Regions from separate parts of the Pseudorhizobium halotolerans genome, predicted to be linked through region 2. Evidence: predicted binding sites of a transcription regulator. Region 2 holds the regulator's gene; the other holds the start of a gene.

What was found. Region 2 encodes HrcA, which represses chaperone genes, less so after heat shock. Its sites were predicted from a motif close to GTTAGCACTCNCNNNNNGNGAGTGCTAAC; they were not measured.
Region 1: the regulator HrcA is predicted to act here: its motif matches at 8,387-8,415, upstream of groES (co-chaperone GroES).

Annotation. Positions count from the first base shown of each region.
Region 1 covers NZ_CABFWE030000016.1:313,644-324,251, reverse strand. The annotation lists gene FN060_RS21860 (pseudouridine synthase) at 1-861, opposite strand, end outside; gene FN060_RS21855 (nucleoside deaminase) at 1,013-1,462, shown strand; gene FN060_RS21850 (GNAT family N-acetyltransferase) at 1,476-1,955, opposite strand; gene FN060_RS21845 (hypothetical protein) at 2,020-2,640, opposite strand; gene ileS (isoleucine--tRNA ligase) at 2,779-5,772, opposite strand; partial or broken gene FN060_RS21835 (BrnA antitoxin family protein) at 6,021-6,262, opposite strand; gene FN060_RS21830 (bifunctional riboflavin kinase/FAD synthetase) at 6,364-7,359, opposite strand; gene FN060_RS21825 (TIGR01459 family HAD-type hydrolase) at 7,370-8,218, opposite strand; gene groES (co-chaperone GroES) at 8,470-8,766, shown strand; gene groL (chaperonin GroEL) at 8,827-10,467, shown strand.
Region 2 covers NZ_CABFWE030000007.1:80,006-90,613, reverse strand. The annotation lists gene ubiE (bifunctional demethylmenaquinone methyltransferase/2-methoxy-6-polyprenyl-1,4-benzoquinol methylase UbiE) at 1-405, opposite strand, end outside; gene mutM (bifunctional DNA-formamidopyrimidine glycosylase/DNA-(apurinic or apyrimidinic site) lyase) at 549-1,439, shown strand; gene FN060_RS13320 (enoyl-CoA hydratase) at 1,452-2,228, shown strand; gene rpsT (30S ribosomal protein S20) at 2,393-2,659, shown strand; gene dnaA (chromosomal replication initiator protein DnaA) at 3,573-5,036, shown strand; gene hemW (radical SAM family heme chaperone HemW) at 5,105-6,283, opposite strand; gene rdgB (RdgB/HAM1 family non-canonical purine NTP pyrophosphatase) at 6,288-6,932, opposite strand; gene FN060_RS13295 (VOC family protein) at 6,946-7,356, opposite strand; gene rph (ribonuclease PH) at 7,369-8,088, opposite strand; gene hrcA (heat-inducible transcriptional repressor HrcA) at 8,263-9,345, shown strand; gene grpE (nucleotide exchange factor GrpE) at 9,433-10,092, shown strand; gene ptsN (PTS IIA-like nitrogen regulatory protein PtsN) at 10,168-10,608, opposite strand, start outside.

The sequences.
Region 1 (10,608 bases), on a different contig from region 2:
CAGTTGAAAAGGCCCGTAGGAGATGCGGATCAGCCGGTTGACCTCGAGGCCGAGCGCGCCGAGGACGTTCTTGACCTCGCGGTTCTTGCCTTCCCGCAATCCGACGGTAATCCAGACGTTATGGCCCTGCTGGCGGTCGAGCGTCGCATCGATCGCGCCGTAGAGGACGCCGTCGACGGCAATGCCTTCCTTCAGCTTGTCGAGCGCAGCCTGGTCTACCTCACCATGGGCGCGCACGCGATAGCGGCGCAGCCATCCGGTGGTCGGCAGTTCCAGCACACGCGAAAGGCCACCGTCATTGGTCAGCAGCAGCAGTCCCTCGGTATTGATATCGAGGCGCCCGATCGACATGACCCGCGGCAGGTCCTCCGGCAGGTTCTCGAAGACCGTCGGGCGTCCTTCCGGATCGGAGTTGGTCGTCACAAGTCCGGCGGGCTTGTGGTAAAGCCACAGCCTGGTGCGTTCGATGCCGCGGATCGGCTGACCATCAACCTCGATGCGATCCTCGAGGGTAGCGTTGACCACTGGCGTCTCGAGGACAGTGCCGTTCAGCCGCACCCGGCCTTCCATGATCATGCGCTCGACGTCACGGCGGGACGCCACACCGGCACGAGCAAGGATCTTGGAAATCCGCTCCGGCTTCGATCCAGTGGCATCGACAGGGGCCGTCGCAGCTTTTGCCGGCTGCTTCGCCACAGGCTTGTCGCTCTTGCCGACTTCCTTCACCGGCCGCTGCTTCAGTCCCGCCTTGGCGGAGAAGGCGGCCTTGCCGGTGGGCTTGCCTTTCGTCACTGATCCGGGTTTCGTGGCGCGTTCGAAGGACTTTGCTCCGCCGCGCTTTGGCTTGTCTTTGGGTGTCATTTGTTGTTTGCCTGAAGCGATGAAGTCGACGGAAGCTTCCGGACATTCATGCGGGTTGAGGTGCGTCCCGGCTGCCCGCACAATGCGGCGGGGCCCGTTTGTTCGCTTCCTACCAGTTCAAGGGTGCCGGGTTAAGAGGAAATCGCCGAGAATGGCCAAGAACGACGGTTTCATGACAGAAGCGCTGCAGGAGGCGGAACAAGCCGGCAGCCGGGGCGAGATCCCCGTCGGCGCCGTACTGGTCATGGATGGCAAGATCCTTGCGCGGTCAGGGAACCGTACTCGCGCCGAAAACGACGTCACCGCCCATGCCGAAATCAATGTCATCCGAGCGGCCTCTCGGCTGCTCGGGCAGGAGCGGCTAACGGGTGCCGACCTCTACGTGACGCTCGAACCCTGCGCGATGTGTGCGGCGGCGATTTCCTTTGCGCGTATCCGCAGGCTCTACTACGGCGCCGAGGACCCGAAGGGGGGCGGGGTCGATCATGGCGGCAGGTTTTACGCGCAGCCAACCTGCCATCATGTGCCGGAGGTCTATTCCGCCATCGCAGAACGGCAGGCTGCGCAGTTGCTGAAGCGCTTCTTCCAGGAAAAACGATAAGCCGGCGGGACGGTCAGCTCGCAGCGAAGGCCTTCAGGTTGTCGCCGGTCAGCCGGTACCGAACCCACTCGCTCTGCGGTCTCGCACCGATCGCCTCATAGACGCGGATTGCCGGCTCATTCCAGTCCAAGACGCTCCATTCGAAACGGCCACAGCCTCGCTCCACCGCGATCCTGGCAAGATGGCGCAGAAGCAGCCGGCCTGCCCCCGCACCGCGATACCGGGGCGAGACATAGAGGTCTTCGAGGTAGAGGCCGTTGCGCGCCTGCCAGGTGGAGTAATTGAAGAACCAGACGGCGAAGCCTGCGGGAGCGCCATCCGCCTCCAGTATGGCCGCTTCCGTCACCGCGTTCGGGCCGAACATGGATGCAGCGAGGCTTGCTTCCGTCGCCTCGACCTCCTCTTCCGCCTTTTCGTAGATCGCAAGCTCGGTAATGAAGCGGAGAATGATCCCGACATCGTCGGCGGTCGCAGCGCGGATCGTGTAATTCATGGGCGGGCTCAACAGAAAAAGGCAGGCCACCGGGCCTGCCGCTTCATAATTCCAGGATGCCTGGCTACTGGAAGGGCTTCCACCAGCTGGAGGTCTGCTTGGCAGCCTCGGCCTCTTTCTTCCGGCGGCGCTCCTTCTTCAGCTCGGGCTCGCCCAGATCTCCAAGGGCTGCAGAGTCGACGGCGCGATACTCCACCGGCGGATCGGTCAGCGAACGCCGTGTCTGTGTCACGTCGGCACTGTTGAGATTCTGTTTAGCCTGCCGGAAAGCTTCCCACTTTTCCGATTCCGTCATCTGGCCGGCCTTGCCCTTGCCGGCAAGAAGCGGCGAACGGTAGCCGGGATTACCTTCGTTCTCGGCCGCTTCCTGGCGGAGACGCTGGCGGGTCTCCTCGGGCGATTCCACCCACGCCGGATTGGTCTCGCGGCTGGCGAGGGAGGCCTGCGGGGGCGGAAGGGACTTGTCCTGCGCCGTGACCACCAGGCCCGGCCGCGGATTGTACTTCACGTCGCGCTTCTCCTGCGGGCCCAGAGAGACCGCCGAGGTCAGGTCATTGCTCAGCTGCTCCATTGCACTGGTCCCGGTCCCGTAGGTGGGACTGCCCATGCAACCCGATAGGGCCAGCATACCGGCCATCAGCCCGGTGGCGCTCAATGCGGCGCGAAACCCATGCGACGTCTTCATCAAAACCCTTCCAGCAGCGCCCGTCCTTCGACGCCTTCAGATTTCCCATCAGTACCGCCTGACCGAGAATTCCGGCCAATTTCGGGCAGATGTACCGGATGACGCGGCGAAGCGCAATCATCCGGTAGCGAAAGCGGATCAGCCAAGGCGGCCAAGGGCCGCCAGTTCACGCAAGGCTGCGGCATCTCGTGCCGACACTTCAGGGTAGTCGGGATCAGACCCGATATCCTTCGTGACGCGCCAGGAACGGGCGCACTTCGTCCCTTCCGCCAGCTTCGTCTCGACTGCGACACCCGGCACCTCGGCAAGACGGAACGCTGCTTCCGGCCCTTCGCCGGCGACCACACGGATGGCCGAAGTGATACAGATCTCTTCGAAATCCTGCCCCTCGAGCGCGTTCATCAGGGCGGTATCCGACACGTGCACGACCGGTGCCGCCTCCAGCGACGAGCCGATCCGCTTTTCCTTGCGCTCGATCTCCAGTGCGCCCGTGACGACCGAACGCACGCGGCGGACCTTCGACCATTTTTCCGCGAGCGCTTCGTTGCGCCATTCTGCCGGCACCTCGGGGAACTGCTCCAGATGCACCGAGACCGCTTGCGGATTGCGGGACAGCCAGGCTTCTTCCGTGGTGAACGGCAGCATGGGGGCGAGCCAGGTCACCATGCAGTCGAAGATCTTGCGGATGACGGCAAGTGCGGACCGCCGGCGCAGCGACGACGGCGCGTCGCAGTAGAGCGCGTCCTTGCGGATGTCGAAGTAGAAGGCCGACAGCTCGATATTCGCGAAGTCGATCAGGGCGCGGGCGATCTTCTTGAAGTCGAATGCGTCATAGCCATCACGCACCAGCCGGTCCAGCTCGGCCAGGCGATGCAGCATGAGCCTTTCGAGTTCGGGCAGGTCCGCATAGGCAATCTCTTCGCCTTCGTCGTGGGCGAGCGTCCCGAGCATCCAGCGGATCGTGTTGCGAAGCTTGCGATAGGCATCGACATTCGTCTGGATGATCGTCTTGCCGAGGCGCTGGTCTTCCCAGTAATCGGTGGTCATGACCCAGAGGCGAAGGATGTCGGCGCCGGCATCCTTCATGACGTCCTGTGGCGCCACGACATTGCCGAGCGACTTCGACATCTTCTGGCCCTTCTCATCCATGGTGAAGCCATGGGTGATGACGGCGTCATAGGGCGCGCGACCGCGGGTGGCAGCCGATTCCAGGAGCGAAGAATGGAACCAGCCGCGATGCTGGTCGGAGCCTTCCAGATAGACATCCGCCGGCCATTTCAGATCCGGCCGGTCTTCCAGCGTAAAGGTATGGGTCGAACCGGAGTCGAACCAGACATCGAGGATGTCGCGGACCTGTGTCCAGCCTTCGTTGGCGCGGGAGCCCAGGAAGCGCTCGCGAGCCCCTTCGGCAAACCAGGCGTCGGCACCCTCCTGCTCGAAAGCTTCCGTGATGCGTGCGTTCACGGCCTCGTCCTGGAGGATCGCGCCCTTCTCGTCGACGAAGACGCAGATCGGCACGCCCCAGGCGCGCTGGCGCGACAGCACCCAGTCGGGGCGCTGCTCGATCATGGCGCGAAGGCGGTTCTGGCCGGCGGACGGCACGAAACGCGTATCGTCGATCGCCTTCAGCGCGCGCGAGCGCAGCGTCGTGCCGTCGCCGAAGTCCTTGTCCATGTAGACGAACCACTGCGGCGTGTTGCGGAAGATGACCGGCTTCTTCGAGCGCCAGGAATGCGGGTAGGAATGCTTCAGCCGACCGCGGGCAAACAGATTGTTGGCGGCAATCAGCGCCTCGATGACGGCCTTGTTGGCATCACCCTTCTTGCCGTTGTCGTCCATGACGCGGGCGGGACCACCCTCGCGGTCCGGACCGAAGCCGGGGGCATCGGCGGTGTAGAAGCCGGCATCGTCTACCGGGAACGGGATCTTCGTGTCGATGCCGCGCGCTTCGAGCTCGCGGACATTATCGGTCCAGGCGTCAAAGTCCTCGCGGCCATGGCTGGGTGCGGTGTGCACGAAGCCGGTGCCGGCGTCATCGGTGACGTGATCGCCGGCGAGAAGCGGGACGGGGAACTCATAGCCGCCACCGAACTGGCGCAGCGGGTGCCCGCACACGAGGGACGCGAGCTCTTCGGCCGTGACATCGCGGAGCTTTCGGTACTGCAGCTTCGCCTTGGCAAAGGACTCCTCGGCCAGTTTGTCGGCGAAGACGAGCTTTTCCCCGGGAAGCGGCCCGAAGTCATTTTCTACGGCCGTGACTTCATACAGACCGTAGGACACCTTGGGGGAATAGCTGATCGCCCGGTTGCCGGGGATCGTCCAGGGCGTGGTCGTCCAGATGACGACGAAGGAACCCTGAAGGTCGCCGAGGACACCATCATCGGCGTTCTGTGCGATGACCGCCCGCCTGTATGCCTCACCGGTCTCAAGCGCCACGCCCGGCTCGCTCATCCGCACAACCGGGAACTTCACCCAGATCGTGTCGCTCTCGACATCGGCGTATTCCACTTCGGCCTCGGCCAAGGCAGTGCGCTCGACGACCGACCACATGACCGGCTTCGAGCCCCGATAGAGCTGGCCCGACTTGGCGATCTTCAGAAGTTCGCCTGCGATCCGCGCCTCGGCGTGGAAGTTCATCGTCGTGTAGGGATTGTCGAAGTCGCCCTCGATGCCGAGCCGCTTGAACTCCTCCGACTGCACCTTGATCCAATGCGCCGCGAATTCGCGGCATTCCTGGCGGAACTCGTTGACCGGAACCTCGTCCTTGTTCTTGCCCTTCTCGCGGTACTTCTCCTCGATCTTCCACTCGATCGGCAATCCGTGGCAGTCCCAGCCGGGGACATAGTTGGAATCATAGCCGCGCATCTGGAAGGAGCGGGTGATGACGTCCTTCAGGATCTTGTTCAGCGCGTGGCCGATATGGATGTTGCCGTTGGCATAGGGCGGGCCGTCATGCAGCACGAACTTCTCCCGACCGGCGGCGGAGGCGCGGAGCTTCTTGTAGAGATCCATCTGCTGCCAGCGCTTAACCAGTTCCGGTTCCTTCTGCGGCAGTCCGGCGCGCATCGGGAACTCGGTCACGGGCAGGTAGAGGGTCTTGGAATAGTCGAGCTTGTCTGCGGTATCGGTCATGGATCAGCCATCGGAAGAGGCGACCGGCGTGGTCGCGCGGAATTGTGTCATGGAGTGGCGGCCAGCGCGCAAGGAGATATCCCAGCGCCAAGAAACCCGGACCTTTCCGCTGCTTTTCAAGCTGCCGGAAAGGCCGGGCCGATAATTCGAATGATCCGGGCCACCGAAGGATATGTCATGGTGCCGCGTTCCTTAGGGGTTTTTGGCCTCAAAAGAAAGAGGCCTAGCGCAACGTGGAGAAGCCGCGTCTATTCGCCGGTGTCTATCGCGACGGCGGCACGAAGAACCTCGTTGACCCGGTCCTGCCACCCCAGCCCGTCCTTCTGGAAATGCTCGATCACTGCGCTGTCCAGCTTGATCGTGACGAGTTCCTTCGCCTCCGGCAAGGCGCGTCTTTCCACCGCCGGCGCGGCGGGCTTGCTCACCGCTTCCTGAATAGTGCCTCGGCGGCATCCATCGGATTCTGCGGGCGGCGCGGCGGATTGGCCATCATGGTCGACTTTCGTGCTGTATTGTTAGGACTACGGACTAGGCTCCCAGAAAGGCCGGAAGGTCAAACTTGCCCCGCCACCTCCTGCCTACGCGTCAGGATCACAACGAACGGCGTCCGAAAGCGATCTTCGCATCTAGTTCGCCCAGCGGCCGCACGCCGGAGAGGAGCGCCCTCGCCTCCTCCTCGTCGCGTTTCATCTGCTCGACCAGCGGCTCCAGTCCGTCGAATTTCACCTCGTCGCGCAGATGGCCGAAGAAGGAGACGGAGCAGGTCTGGCCGTAGAGGTCACCGGTGAAGTCGAAGAGATAGGTTTCAAGCAGCGGTGCGCCATTCTCCGTCACCGTCGGGCGGCGGCCATAGCTCGCGACGCCATCGTGCATCCTCCCATCGGCGGTACGCAAGCGGACCGCATAGATACCCGACTTAAGTTCCGTTTCCGGCGGAAGTGCCGTATTGGCGGTGGGATAGCCAAGGGTGCGGCCAAGCTTCTCGCCGCCGATGATCTCCGCCTCGACCGTGTAACGGTAACCCAGAAGACCGGCTGCTGCGACCACCTCACCCCCTGCCAGAAGGTTCCGGATACGGCTCGAGGAGATGACGTCCGCACTCTCGTCGCGGTAGGCATCCACGAGGCTGACGGTGAAACTGAGCCGCTCACCCGCGGCCATCAGATAGGCCGGGCCACCTTCCCTGCCCTTGCCGAAATGGAAGTCGAAGCCCGTGACGACGGCTGAAGCGTCAAGCCAATCCACCAGGACCGACTGGACAAAGTCCTCCGCCGATCTCTGCGAAAATTCCTGGTCGAAGGGGTATTCAATGACACAGTGGAAGCCGATGGCTTCAAGAAGCCGCGCCTTTAGCGGTGCCGGAGTCAGCCGGTAGACCGGCCTGTCCGGCTGAAAGACGGTGCGAGGGTGGGGCTCGAAGGTGAGGACGAGGGCTGGAACACCTCTCTCCTGCGCCAGGGACAATGCCTTCTCCAAGACGCTGCGGTGGCCGCGATGGACCCCATCGAAATTGCCAATCGCCACGACACCGCCCTTCAGGCCTGGCGGCAACGGCTCCTTCTTCTCGTTGCGGTGGAAGACTGTCATCGGCGTATTCCTAGGCGAGCCGCGGCATCCACCATTTCGGCGCCGCCCCTTCGCGCTTCAGCCAGGCATTCATCACCGCCTCGTCGATCTGCCCGTTCACCGTATATTCGGTCACGTGGATGCCGGCGCTGACGTAGAGGAGGTCAAGGCCCTGGCTGATGGCGCCGCGGACATCCGTCGGCATGCCGTCGCCGATCGCAAGGACCCGCTCTCTGGCAACCTCGCCGCGCGCCTGGCGGGCGAAAGCAAGCGCCTCCTCGTAGATCGGGGTGTGCGGCTTGCCGGCAATGCGGCTCTTGCCGCCGAGATCCTCGTAATAGGCGGCAACGGCCCCAGCACAGGGAATGATGCGGTGTCCGCGTTCGACCACCAGATCCGGATTGGCGCAGATGAAGGGAACATCGCGCTTCTGGAAGGCGACGAGCATGTCGTGATAATCTTCCGGCACCTCCTTCTCGTCATCGAAGAAACCGGTGCAGACGATGGCGTCTGCCTCATCCGCGCCGACCACCTCGACATCCAGGCCGTCGAATAGCGGCATGTCGCGTTCCGGGCCCAGCAGGAAAACCTTCCGCGGGCCTTCAGCGATCAGGTGGCGCGTCACGTCACCCGAGGTGACGATGCCGTCATAGGAACTGTCGGGAACGCCTAGCAGCCGAAGCTGGGAGATCACGCCGGGCGAAGGCCGCGGGGAATTGGTGATCAGAACGACGGTCGTCCCTGCCACACGTGCGTCGGCCAGCGCCTTGCAGGCATCCGGGAAGGCATCGACGCCATTGTGGACCACGCCCCAGACATCCGACAGAACCACGTCGTAACTGCCGGTAATCTCTGTGAGACTGCTGATGCGCTTGGCCATGTCTTTTCCCGAACCGATATCTGAACCGGCGCTGACATTGCAAAGCTGGTGCAGGATGGCAAGGCTTTTCCTGCCTTCCAGGGACATGGCAACATCGAACGAGATTGCTGGAAATTTCGATCCAGCTCGTTCTTGACTCTCATTCAAGCCGAGCTTATCTCGACGCCAGCTAGCACTCTCCTCTAGTGAGTGCTAGCAACCAGATACGGGTCCGCAGACCTGTCCATGTCATTTGATCGAGGGATTAGACAATGGCAAGCACCAATTTCCGCCCCCTGCACGACCGCGTCGTCGTTCGTCGCGTCGAGTCTGAAGAAAAGACCAAGGGTGGCATCATCATCCCGGACACCGCCAAGGAAAAGCCTGCCGAAGGTGAAGTCATCGCCGTTGGCCCGGGCGCCCGCGACGAAAGCGGCAAGCAGGTCGCTCTCGACGTCAAGGTCGGCGACCGCGTCCTGTTCGGCAAGTGGTCCGGCACTGAAGTCAAGCTCGATGGCGTCGATCTCCTCATCATGAAGGAATCCGACATCATGGGCGTCATCGGCTGATCTTACAGCCTCTCGCCCATCCCGAAATCACGCTGACACCCCTTTTCAGGAGTTCTCAAAATGGCAGCTAAAGAAGTAAAGTTCGGCCGCACCGCGCGCGAAAAGATGCTGCGCGGCGTCGACATCCTCGCCGATGCCGTCAAGGTCACCCTCGGCCCGAAGGGTCGTAACGTCGTCATCGACAAGTCCTTCGGCGCACCGCGCATCACGAAGGACGGCGTCTCCGTCGCCAAGGAAATCGAACTGGAAGACAAGTTCGAGAACATGGGCGCCCAGATGGTCCGCGAAGTCGCTTCGAAGACCAACGACATCGCCGGTGACGGCACCACGACTGCAACGGTTCTCGCCCAGGCCATCGTCCGCGAAGGCAACAAGGCTGTTGCAGCCGGCATGAACCCGATGGACCTGAAGCGCGGCATCGACCTCGCCGTCAAGGCCGTTGTCGCCGATCTCCAGGCCAAGGCCAAGAAGATCAACACGTCGGAAGAAGTCGCACAGGTTGGCACCATCTCCGCCAACGGCGAGCGCCAGATCGGCCTCGACATTGCTGAAGCAATGCAAAAGGTCGGCAATGAAGGCGTCATCACGGTTGAAGAAGCCAAGACCGCTGAAACCGAACTCGAAGTCGTCGAAGGCATGCAGTTCGACCGCGGCTACCTGTCGCCTTACTTCGTGACCAACCCGGAAAAGATGGTTGCGGATCTCGACGATCCCTACATCCTGCTGCACGAGAAGAAGCTCTCCAACCTGCAGGCCATGCTGCCGGTCCTGGAAGCCGTGGTTCAGTCGGGCAAGCCGCTCCTCATCATCGCTGAAGACGTCGAAGGCGAAGCTCTCGCAACGCTCGTCGTCAACAAGCTGCGCGGTGGCCTCAAGATCGCTGCCGTCAAGGCTCCGGGCTTCGGCGACCGCCGCAAGGCCATGCTCGAAGACATCGCCATCCTGACGGGCGGCACAGTCATCTCCGAAGACCTCGGCATCAAGCTGGAGAATGTTACCCTCGACATGCTCGGCCGTTCGAAGAAGGTCTCCATCTCCAAGGAAAACACCACGATCGTCGACGGTGCCGGCCAGAAGACCGACATCGAAGGCCGTGTTGCCCAGATCAAGGCGCAGATCGAAGAGACGACTTCGGACTACGACCGCGAGAAGCTGCAGGAACGCCTTGCAAAGCTCGCTGGCGGCGTTGCCGTGATCCGCGTTGGCGGCTCGACGGAAGTCGAAGTGAAGGAAAAGAAGGACCGCATCGACGACGCGCTCAACGCGACCCGCGCTGCCGTTCAGGAAGGCATCGTACCGGGCGGCGGCGTCGCTCTGCTGCGTGCTTCCCACCAGCTCTCGGTCAAGGGCGAGAACGCCGACCAGGAAGCCGGCATCAACATCGTTCGCCGCGCGCTGCAGGCTCCGGCCCGCCAGATCGCAGAGAACGCTGGTGACGAAGCTTCGATCGTCGTCGGCAAGATCCTCGAAGGCAACACCGACAACTACGGCTACAACGCTCAGACCGGCGAGTATGGCGACATGATCGCCATGGGTATCGTCGACCCGGTCAAGGTCGTTCGCACCGCCCTCCAGGACGCAGCCTCGGTTGCCGGCCTCCTCGTCACGACGGAAGCCATGATCGCCGAACTGCCGAAGAAGGATGCCCCGGCAGGCATGCCTGGCGGCATGGGCGGAATGGGCGGAATGGACATGATGTAAGACCTTCTGGTCCTACATCTGAGCCATCCGGTTCAAATCAGGAAGGGCGGTCTTCGGACCGCCCTTTTCTGTTGGGGTGAAAGAAGCCCAGTTCCCTCTACCGTTCAATTTTCGACGACGATCTGTCTCCGATTGTTCATC
Region 2 (10,608 bases):
CGGCAGTTCTTCGGCGTTCGCCTCGACGAAGGTGAGGTTGTCGGACAGGCCCTTCTTTCGCGCACGTTCAGCGCCAACCGCGAGCATCGAACCGTTGATGTCGAGCACCGTCGCATGGCCCTTCCGCCCGGACGCCTCGACGATCCGGAAGGCGATATCGCCCGTGCCGCCGGCAACGTCCAGTACCTTGTAAGAAGGATCCTTGCGAGGATTGAGCGCGGTGACCAGGGCGTCCTTCCAGAGCCGGTGCAAGCCCCCCGACATGACATCGTTCATGATGTCGTAGCGTTTGGCGACCTTGTGGAACACGTCGTTGACGAGGTGCTGCTTCTCGCCCTCGGCAACTTGGCGGAAGCCGTAGGACGTCTCCATGCCGCCTTCTGCGGAGGTGCGTGCTTCACTCATCGGAACTCCTTGCTCGTCCGGTCGCTGGCCATGGCGAAATCGCTCCAGCCTCGCTATCTGTGCCGCATGTCGATGACAATGCGACCGCTGGCCTTGGTCTATAGACGAGGCGGGCGGGGCTTGGAACAGGAAGTTAGATAGTCATGCCGGAATTGCCAGAGGTGGAGACGGTACGGCGAGGACTTGCGCCGGCCATGGAAGGTTCCACCATCGAGAGGCTGGAACTGCGCCGGCAGGATCTGCGCTTCCCGCTTCCCGAGAACTTTGCCGATGCCTCACAAGGCAGGCGGATCGTTTCGCTGGGGCGGCGCGCGAAGTATCTGCTGATCGACCTAGACGACGACATGACCATCATCTCTCACCTCGGAATGTCGGGATCCTTCAGGGTCGAGGGAGAGGCGGCCTCCCAGACCCCAGGCGGCTTCGCTCTTCCGCGCTCGAAGGACGGGAAGCATGACCATGTCCTGTTCCATCTGCGCACGCCGCAGGGCTGGTCGCGCGTGGTTTACAACGATCCGCGGCGCTTCGGTTTCATGCATCTGTGGAAACGCAGCCAGCTCGATGCCTATCCGCCTTTCGCCGGGCTGGGGCCAGAACCGACCGGCAACCTGCTCGATGCGGACTATCTGGCACGCAGGCTTGGCGGCAGGACCCAGCCGCTCAAGGGTGCCCTGCTCGACCAGAGCGTGGTGGCCGGGCTCGGCAACATCTATGTCTGCGAGGCGCTCTGGCGCGCACACCTCTCGCCGCTTCGAAAGTCAGGCTCGTTGGTGACGCCGACGGGAGGGCCAAAGAAGCAGCTTCTGCTTCTGACGGAAGCGATCCGTGCCGTCATCGCCGATGCGATCGCGGCTGGTGGTTCCTCCCTGCGTGACCACATCCAGACGGACGGCTCGCTTGGCTATTTCCAGCATTCCTTCTCCGTCTATGACCGCGAAGGGGAGGCTTGCAGAACGCCGGGCTGCAACGGTACGGTCTCGCGCATCATCCAGGCTGGCCGCTCGTCTTTCTATTGTGCGAGTTGCCAGAAATAGGGAGGAACCACCATGCAGGATTTCGAAACGCTGCTGATTGAGACACGCGGCGATGTCGGGCTGATCACGCTGAACCGGCCGAAGGCGCTGAACGCATTGAACTCGACCGTGATGCGCGAGCTCACGCAGGCGCTCCGCTCCTTCGATGTCGATCCGCAGGTGGGTGCGATCGTGCTGACCGGTTCGGAGAAGGCTTTTGCCGCCGGCGCGGACATAAAGGAAATGCAGCCCGTAAATTTCGTGGATGCATACCTGGACGACCTGCTGGGCGGCTGGGAGGCGATTGCTGCGACACGCAAGCCCATCATTGCCGCAGTCTCGGGTTATGCACTGGGAGGAGGCTGCGAACTGGCGATGATGTGTGACTTCATCATCGCAGCGGAGAATGCGAAGTTCGGGCAGCCGGAAATCACGCTTGGCGTTATCCCAGGCATGGGCGGGTCGCAACGGCTGACGCGGGCCGTGGGCAAGGCAAAGGCCATGGACCTCGTGCTGACGGGCAGGATGATGGACGCGGCCGAGGCGGAGCGGGCTGGACTCGTCGCCCGCATCGTCTCGACGGAGCGCCTGCTCGACGAGGCGCTGGAGGCGGCCGCGAAGATTGCGTCCTTCTCGCGTGTCGCCGTGCTCATGGCGAAGGACGCGGTCAATCGCGCCGACGAACTGACGCTCGCCGAAGGATTGCGCCTGGAACGGCGCTTGTTCCAGTCCCTGTTCGCTACTGCCGACCAGAAGGAAGGCATGGCTGCTTTCATGGAGAAGCGGAAGCCCGACTTCACCAACCGGTGAAGGCAAAATGCGCGTTGACTGCGGGCGCCATTCAAGTTATATGCCGCGCCACAGTTGGGAAAGCCTGATCAAGGCTTCCTCTAATGCTCCCCAATTGCTGAAGATCTGGTCGCTGACGGCCGCGGCAACGGTGGAGTTTGGTTCGAATTCGTAGAGAGGCATAAATGGCCAATACAACTTCGGCGAAAAAGGCGACCCGCAAGATCGCTCGCCGTACCGCAGTCAACAAGGCTCGCCGTTCGCGCGTTCGCGGCTTCATCCGCAAGGTGGAAGAAGCGATTGCTACGGGTGATGTCGCAGTTGCCGCCGAAGCTTTGAAGGCGGCGCAGCCGGAGATCCATCGCGCAGCGACCAAGGGTGTCCTTCACCGCAACACTGCATCGCGCAAGGTGTCGCGTCTGGCGGCTCGCGTGAAGGCTCTGTCTGCCTAATATTAGCAATTCAAAATTCTGTGATGAGCCTGGCACGCGTGCTGGGCTTTTCTGATTCCGGCTCGTCTGTCTCTTTTCTGTGACGGTCCACCGCGCGGATGTGTCGGCGACATGACACAGAAAATCTATCGATTCCAATTACTTGGGGGAGCTCTCCGAAAAGTGGAGCCTCTGTCGTCTTCCGGGGTTGGGCGGGAAACGAGTCAAGCACTTTTTTATTTTTTCTCTGTATACCTGCTCCATTCACGCGCCGTTTTGGAATCCTATTGATTCGAAAAGGATTCTCGGGGGCGCCTTTCAGGTGATGCAAACCGGGCCGGAAGAGTCAACGCTTGCCAATTAATTTTGGGTAAAAATCAGCATTGATCTCCACCTCCGATCCTGCCTAAATGAATTCAGCAAGGGCACGGGGACGACTTCAAGAAAGCCGCCGCCATTCGCGTTTTACTGGCGCGGAGCAGCAGCTTTTTGGCTCTTGTTGCGGACTGCGATGTCCGCTTTCCATGTAACCAAAGGTTGTGCGCCGGATTCCTGTCGGGAATGCGAACGGGACCGGTATGCGACGACTGGCTTCGGCCGGAGACAAGGAGGAAGTGGGGACGGGTCTCGTCAGGACGAGGATGGGAGCCCGGGTAAATGATCGCGGAGACGCGGCGGTAGGTTCGAGGAGCGGTATCTTTGACTGTACCGCAACGACGACAAAGGAAGCAGGGACGGCTCGACGATGATGCAGCAGCAGGTCGAGCTTGCGAGATCGAGGATGGTCTGGCGGCAGCGGTGCCGCTGGTACAGGAACTAGAAGGCGGCAGAATAAATGCAGACGAATACGGCGGCACGTGCATTGGGCGAGGCGGGCCATGTACGACAGGCATTCGAGACAGCATCGACGCAGACAAAAGAGGTAAGCTCGGACATGACGGATGAAGCTCTCTTCGGTCGCGTAAAGCAGCGGTTGAAGGCCCAGGTTGGTGCCGATGTATACACGAGCTGGTTTGGTCGCCTGAAGCTTCATTCATTCTCCAAGAGCGTCGTTCGGCTGAGCGTTCCAACCACCTTTTTGAAATCGTGGATCACCAACCGCTATCTTGAGCTGATCACCAGCATCTTTCAGGCGGAGGAGCCGGGCATCCTGAAGGTGGAGATCCTGGTTCGCAGCGCCAGCCGAAATCCGCGTCCGGTTTCCGCAGAAACTAGCCCTCAGGCCACGGAGGCCGCCCCCGTCGCTACGCCCTCTGCCTCGCGGCAGCCGGTATCCCGCGAAATCGGCAAGATCGCCACTTTCCCGACAGCCGCGGCGAGCCCGCGACCGAGTGCTGCCGCGCCGCTGTTCGGCTCACCGCTCGATTCCCGCTTCACCTTCGATACCTATGTGGAGGGTCCGTCCAATCGGGTAGCACTGGCTGCGGCCCGAACGATTGCCGAGGCTGGCGCCGGCGCCGTCCGGTTCAACCCGCTGTTCATCCACTCCGGTGTCGGGCTCGGAAAGACGCACCTGCTCCAGGCGATTGCCAATGCCGCCGTCTCCAGCGCCCGCGCGCCGCGCGTCGTCTATCTGACCGCCGAATATTTCATGTGGCGCTTCGCAACGGCCATCCGTGACAACAACGCTCTGACGCTCAAGGATTCGCTGCGCAATATCGACCTCCTGATCATCGACGACATGCAGTTCCTGCAGGGCAAGATGATCCAGAACGAGTTCTGCCACCTCCTCAATACCTTGCTCGACAGCGCCAAGCAGGTGGTCGTGGCCGCCGACCGTGCGCCTTGGGAACTGGAGTCTCTGGACCCGCGCGTCCGTTCGCGCCTGCAGGGCGGCGTGGCGATCGAGATGGAAAGCCCCGACTATGAGATGCGCTTCGAAATGCTGAAGCGTCGCCTGGAGGCGGCTCAGCAGGAAGACGCCTCGCTGGACATCCCGGTCGAAATCCTCTCGCATGTGGCCCGCAATGTCGCCAATAGCGGTCGCGACCTGGAAGGTGCCTTCAACCAGTTGCTCTTTCGCCGCTCGTTCGAGCCTTCGCTGTCGCTCGAGCGCGTCGACGAACTGCTCGCTCATCTGGTCGGCACTGGAGAGGCAAAGCGCGTCCGCATCGAGGACATTCAGCGCATCGTCGCCCGCCACTATAATGTCTCGCGGCAGGAGCTCGTCTCCAACCGCCGCACGCGTGTGGTGGTGAAGCCTCGCCAGATCGCCATGTATCTGGCGAAGACTCTGACGCCGCGGTCGTTCCCGGAGATCGGTCGCCGCTTCGGCGGACGCGACCATACGACGGTACTTCATGCTGTACGAAAGATTGAAGACCTGATCTCGGGCGACAGCAAGCTTTGCCACGAGGTGGAGCTTCTGAAGCGGCTGATCAATGAGAACAATGCCTGATAAAGAAGGCCGGCAGAGATGCCGGCCTTCTCGTCTATCGGGGCAGGGGCCGGTTGCTGCCCAAATCCCTAGCAGGCCAGATCCGCGACCACGGCGTCCAGGATAAGCATGCCCTTCGGGGTGCAGCGCAGCCTCGAATTGCCAAGGCGTTCGATAAAGCCGTGTTCCAGTAAGGTCTGTTCCCGTACCGGGTCGGGATCGCGGCCGGACAGTTGCTGCCAGCGGGCAAGGTCGACGCCCTCGGTCAATCTCAGCCCCATCAACAGCAGTTCGTCGGCCTGCTCGTCGCGGCCGAGGTCCTCTTGGTCCACAAGGCCGTGCCCCTGTTGCTCTACGAGCTCCAGCCATGTCTCGGGACGCCGTTCCGTCGCTGTCGCGATCTTGGCCGCGCCGCGTGTGAGGCGGCCGTGTGCTCCCGGCCCGATCCCCGCATAGTCGCCATAGCGCCAGTAGGTGAGGTTGTGGCGGCTCTCGGCGCCCGGTCGGGCATGGTTTGAAACCTCATAAGCCGGCAGTCCGTGACGGGCGGTGATCTCCTGCGTCGCCTCGTAGAGGTCCGCAGACTGATCGCCGTCGGGCACGACAAGCTTACCGGCCTTGTGAAGGCCGTAGAACGGCGTGCCTTCCTCGATGGTGAGCTGGTAGAGCGAGAGGTGGTCGACCGCATAGGAGATCGCCTGCTCGAGCTCCGCCTCCCATGCCTCGACCGTCTGTCGTGGACGGGCATAGATGAGGTCGAAGTTCATGCGGGGAAAGATCTCCCGCGCCAGGCGGATCGCCTTCAGCGCGTCGGCCACGTCATGGAGCCGGCCCAGAAATTTCAGGTCGGCATCGTTGAGGGCCTGCACGCCCAAAGACACGCGGTTCACGCCTGCCGCCCGATAGCCGCGGAACCGCTCCGCCTCGACGCTGGACGGATTGGCTTCCATCGTGATCTCGATACCATCCGGCACATGCCAGTACCGGGCAATGCCGTTGAGGACTGCGGCGACCGTGCCCGGCTCCATCAGCGATGGCGTTCCGCCGCCGAGGAAGATACTGGTAACGGTCTTCGGCCCGCTCATCTGGCGCATGGCGGCCATCTCCCGCAGGAAGGCGGCCGTAAAGCGAGGCTGGTCCACGGGCTGGTGCCGGACGTGGCTGTTGAAATCGCAGTAGGGACACTTGGCCGCGCAGAACGGCCAATGCACATAGATGCCGAAGCCGGGTTCCCCGGTATCGGGCAGAAGGGGCGCGTCCGGGTTCAACGGCTCAGCTCTCCAGGCAGGTTTCCACGAAGCGCTTGAATGCGCGGGCGCGGTGCGAAAGCGCGTCGGAATCCCCGGGCTTCCAGCCATGCTTTTCTTCCGCGCTCATCTCGCCGAAGGTCGTGTCATAGCCCTTCGGCTGGAAGACCGGGTCATAACCGAAGCCCTTGTCTCCCCGGGGCGGCCAGACGACGCGGCCCTCGACCTCGCCACGGAAGAACTCCGTATGGCCATCCGGCCAGGCAAGGCAAAGCACGCTCACGAAGCGGGCGGTGCGCTGCTCGGCGGTGGTTGCCCCGCGCTCTGAAAGCGCCTTCTCGACCTTCTCCATAGCCATGGTGAAATCGCGGCTGCCGTCCTCGCGCTCTGCCCAGTTGGCAGTGTAGACGCCCGGTTGCCCATCGAGTGCATCGACGACGAGGCCGGAATCGTCGGAGAGCGCCGGAAGGCCGGATGCCGTGGCGGAGGCCAGTGCCTTGATGGCTGCGTTCTCCTCGAAGGTTGTACCGGTCTCGGCCGGCTCCTCCAGCGCCAGTTCAGCCGCAGATTTCGCGCTGAAGCCGAACGGAGCGATCAGTTCGGCGATCTCGCGGATCTTGCCGGCATTGTGGCTGGCGACGACGATCGTCCTGGTGTCGAGTTTGCGCATGTTCCTGATTTCCTCAGCCGATGGACCAGAGGCCCGGTTCGGCGCATTCGAGACTGTTGCCCGCCGGATCGCGGAAGTAGATCGACCGGGCGCCGTTCGGCCATATCACGTCGCTCTCGATCGCGACGCCTGCCTTCTTCAGCGTGTCGGCGACAGCGTCGAGATTGCTGCGGGCAACCCGGAAGCAGGCATGGCCTGCGCCTGTCGCGCCATGTGGCGGGACTTGCGGTCCGTTCACGGCAGGCGGCTTCACCGTCTCGTCCGGATTGAAGACAAGCAGCACGCCTTGCCCGCACCGGAAGAAGACATGGCGGTTGCTGGCCCGGACGATCCGCTCCAGTCCCAGGATGCCGCCGTAGAAACCCTCTGCCGCATCGAGATCTTCGGCATAGAGAGCAGTCTCGAGCATCCCTTCGATCAGCATCGCTCTCTCCGGTCAGGCAGTGATGGCCTGCTTCTGAAGTGCCACCAGTTCCTCGGTACCCGCCTTCGCCAGAGCCAGCAGGGAAAGGAACTCCTCCTGGCTGAACGGCGCCCCCTCGGCGGTTCCCTGTACTTCCACGATTCCGCCCGTGCCGGTCATGACGAAATTGGCATCCGTTTCGGCGGCGGAATCTTCGAGATAGTCGAGGTCGATGACCGACTGCCCAGCGAAGATACCGCAGGAGATCGCCGCGACGTGGTCCTTCAGGACCTTGTCGAGCTTCGTCATCGAGCGGGCTTCCATCCATTTCAGGCAGTCGTGCAGAGCAATCCAGCCGCCCGTGATGGCAGCGGTTCGCGTGCCGCCGTCCGCCTGGATGACGTCGCAGTCGATGGTGATCTGCTTTTCCCCAAGCGCGCTCAGGTCCACCACGGCGCGAAGCGAGCGGCCGATCAGGCGCTGGATTTCCTGGGTGCGCCCGCCTTGCTTGCCGGACGCAGCCTCGCGCTTCATCCGATCACCGGTCGCGCGCGGCAGCATGCCGTATTCCGCCGTCACCCAGCCCTTGCCGCTGTTGCGAAGCCATGCCGGAGGCTTCTCCTCAAGGCTCGCGGTGCAGAGAACGTGGGTGTCGCCGAAGCGGACGAGGCAGGACCCTTCCGCATGTTTCGAGAAGTTGCGCTCGAAGGAAACCTTGCGCATCTGGTCGGTTTTTCTGCCTGAAGGCCGCATGTCATGCTCCTGAGAATTTCCTAGGCGTTCTACGGACGTCGCCCGGCATTTGCAAAGGAAAAGGGGCGGGGCGCGTATCGGAGCGGTCCCGAAGGCGCGCAGAACTTCCGTGTGGCGAAGACCGCGCCGGATGACTATATTCCACCCAGACGAACCGAGGGCTCCAAGGGAACGATGGGATTGATGGAACGAAGGGAAAGCGGCGCGGTGCTTGACGACCGTTCGCGTGAGATCTTCAGACGCATCGTCGAAAGCTACCTTGAAACGGGAGAACCATTGGGCTCTCGAAATCTCTCCCGCCTCCTGCCCATGTCGCTATCGCCGGCATCTGTCCGCAATGTCATGAGCGATCTGGAAGAGCTCGGTCTCATCTACTCCCCACACGTCAGCGCAGGGCGATTGCCGACCCAGTCCGGCCTGCGCTTTTTCGTCGATGCCTTCATGCAGGTGGGTGACCTCTCGGAGGAGGAGCGGACGAGCATTGAACGGCAAATCCGCCCGGAGGACCGTGACCGACCGCTCGAGAGCCTGATGCACGATGCCAGCCGGATGCTCTCCGGTGTCTCGCGCGGCGCCGGCATCGTCGTCACCACCAAGAGTGATCCTATTCTCAAACATGTCGAGTTCATCCGGCTGGAGCCGACCAAGGCCCTCGCCGTCCTGGTGGGCGAACATAACCAGGTGGAAAACCGCATCATCGACCTGCCTGCGGGAGTAACTTCCTCGCAGCTGACAGAAGCCGCAAACTTCCTCAATGCTCATCTGACGGGCCAGACTCTCCTTGAGCTTCGCGCTGAACTCGAGAGGCTGAAGACGCAGGTTCAGACCGAACTGACAGCGCTGTCGCAGGATCTCGTGCAGCGCGGCCTGGCCGTCTGGTCCGGGACGCGCGAAGACGGCAAGCCGAACCAGTTGATCGTGCGTGGGCGCGCAAACCTTCTCGAAGGAATGACGGGTCTCGACGACCTGGACAGGCTGCGCCTGCTCTTCGACGATCTGGAGAAGAAGGACAGCCTCATCGAGATACTGAACCTTGCCGAAAGTGGGCCGGGCGTCAGGATTTTCATCGGGTCGGAGAACAAGCTCTTCTCGCTCTCCGGCTCGTCCCTGATTGTCGCCCCCTACAGGGATCAGGAAGAACGCATCGTGGGGGCCGTCGGCGTGATAGGTCCGACACGGCTTAATTATTCGCGGGTCGTCCCGATGGTCGACTATACCGCACAGCTTCTGGCGCGCCTGACGCGGCAGCCCAGATAACATCCCATTCTCGGACCAGCCTTGATTTTTGAGGTTCAAACCTCGATATCGGGCACGACTTTGTGAACGAAGATACCGGAGAAGGTCATGACCGACGAGACAAAGAAAACCGGACCTGACGCGGGAACGCACGAAACCGCCGCGGAAAATGCTGCCGAGGCTATAGCATCGGGGCAGCAGGATCAGGAGACGGTTGAGGGTGGTGAATCTCAGACCGCCGAGCCTGATCCCATCGAGGCAATTAGGGCCGAAAATGCCGATCTTCGTGATCGTTTCCTGCGTATGGCCGCCGAGATGGAAAACCTGCGTCGTCGTACGGAACGCGATGTGAAGGACGCAAAGTCCTATTCGGTCGCCGCTTTCGCGCGCGACATGCTGGCCGTCTCCGACAATCTCCGTCGGGCGATCGATGCCGTCCCGGCCGAAATTCGTGCCGCGGCCGACCAGAGCCTGACCTCGCTGCTCGAAGGCGTGGAAATGACCGAACGTTCGATGCTGTCTGCGCTCGAACGCCACGGCGTGAAGAAGATGGACGCCGAGGGCCAAAAGTTCGATCCCAACTTCCACCAGGCCATGTTCGAGATCCCCAATCCCGAAGTGCCGAACAACACCATTCTCCAGGTGGTTCAGGCGGGTTACACGATCGGTGAGCGTGTCCTGAGGCCGGCCATGGTGGGCGTTTCGAAGGGAGGGCCGAAGATCGACGCAACCACCGCCCCCGGCGAGAGCGAGACAACTAACGGCTGACAACCTTTCCGTAAAAGCAAAATAGCCGCCCGCTGCCATACGCGCCGGGCGGCTATTTCGTTCTCAGCTCTGTTGTCAGGCGGCGGTTGCCTGTTCCTGGTTCAGGAAGGCGTAGATCGCCGATGCCGAATCCGTCTGGCGAAGCTTCGCGACCAGTTCCTGGTCGCGCAACACTCGGGCGATCCGCGAAAGCGCCTTGAGGTGGTCCGCTCCTGCCCCTTCGGGAGCAAGCAGAAGGAATACGAGATCGACGGGTTCATCGTCCAACGCTTCGAAATCGACGGGCGTTTCAAGCCGCGCGAAGACACCGCTAATGGACGAAATACTGTTGAGCTTGCCATGCGGAATGGCCACGCCGTGACCGACGCCGGTTGAACCCAACCGTTCCCGCTGCAGGATGACGTCGAAGATCTCCCGCTCGGCAACCCCGGTGAGCTTGGAGGCCCTAGAGGCCAACTCCTGCAACAGCTGCTTCTTGGAATTCACTTTTAGGGCGGGAATAATCGCATCTTGCTG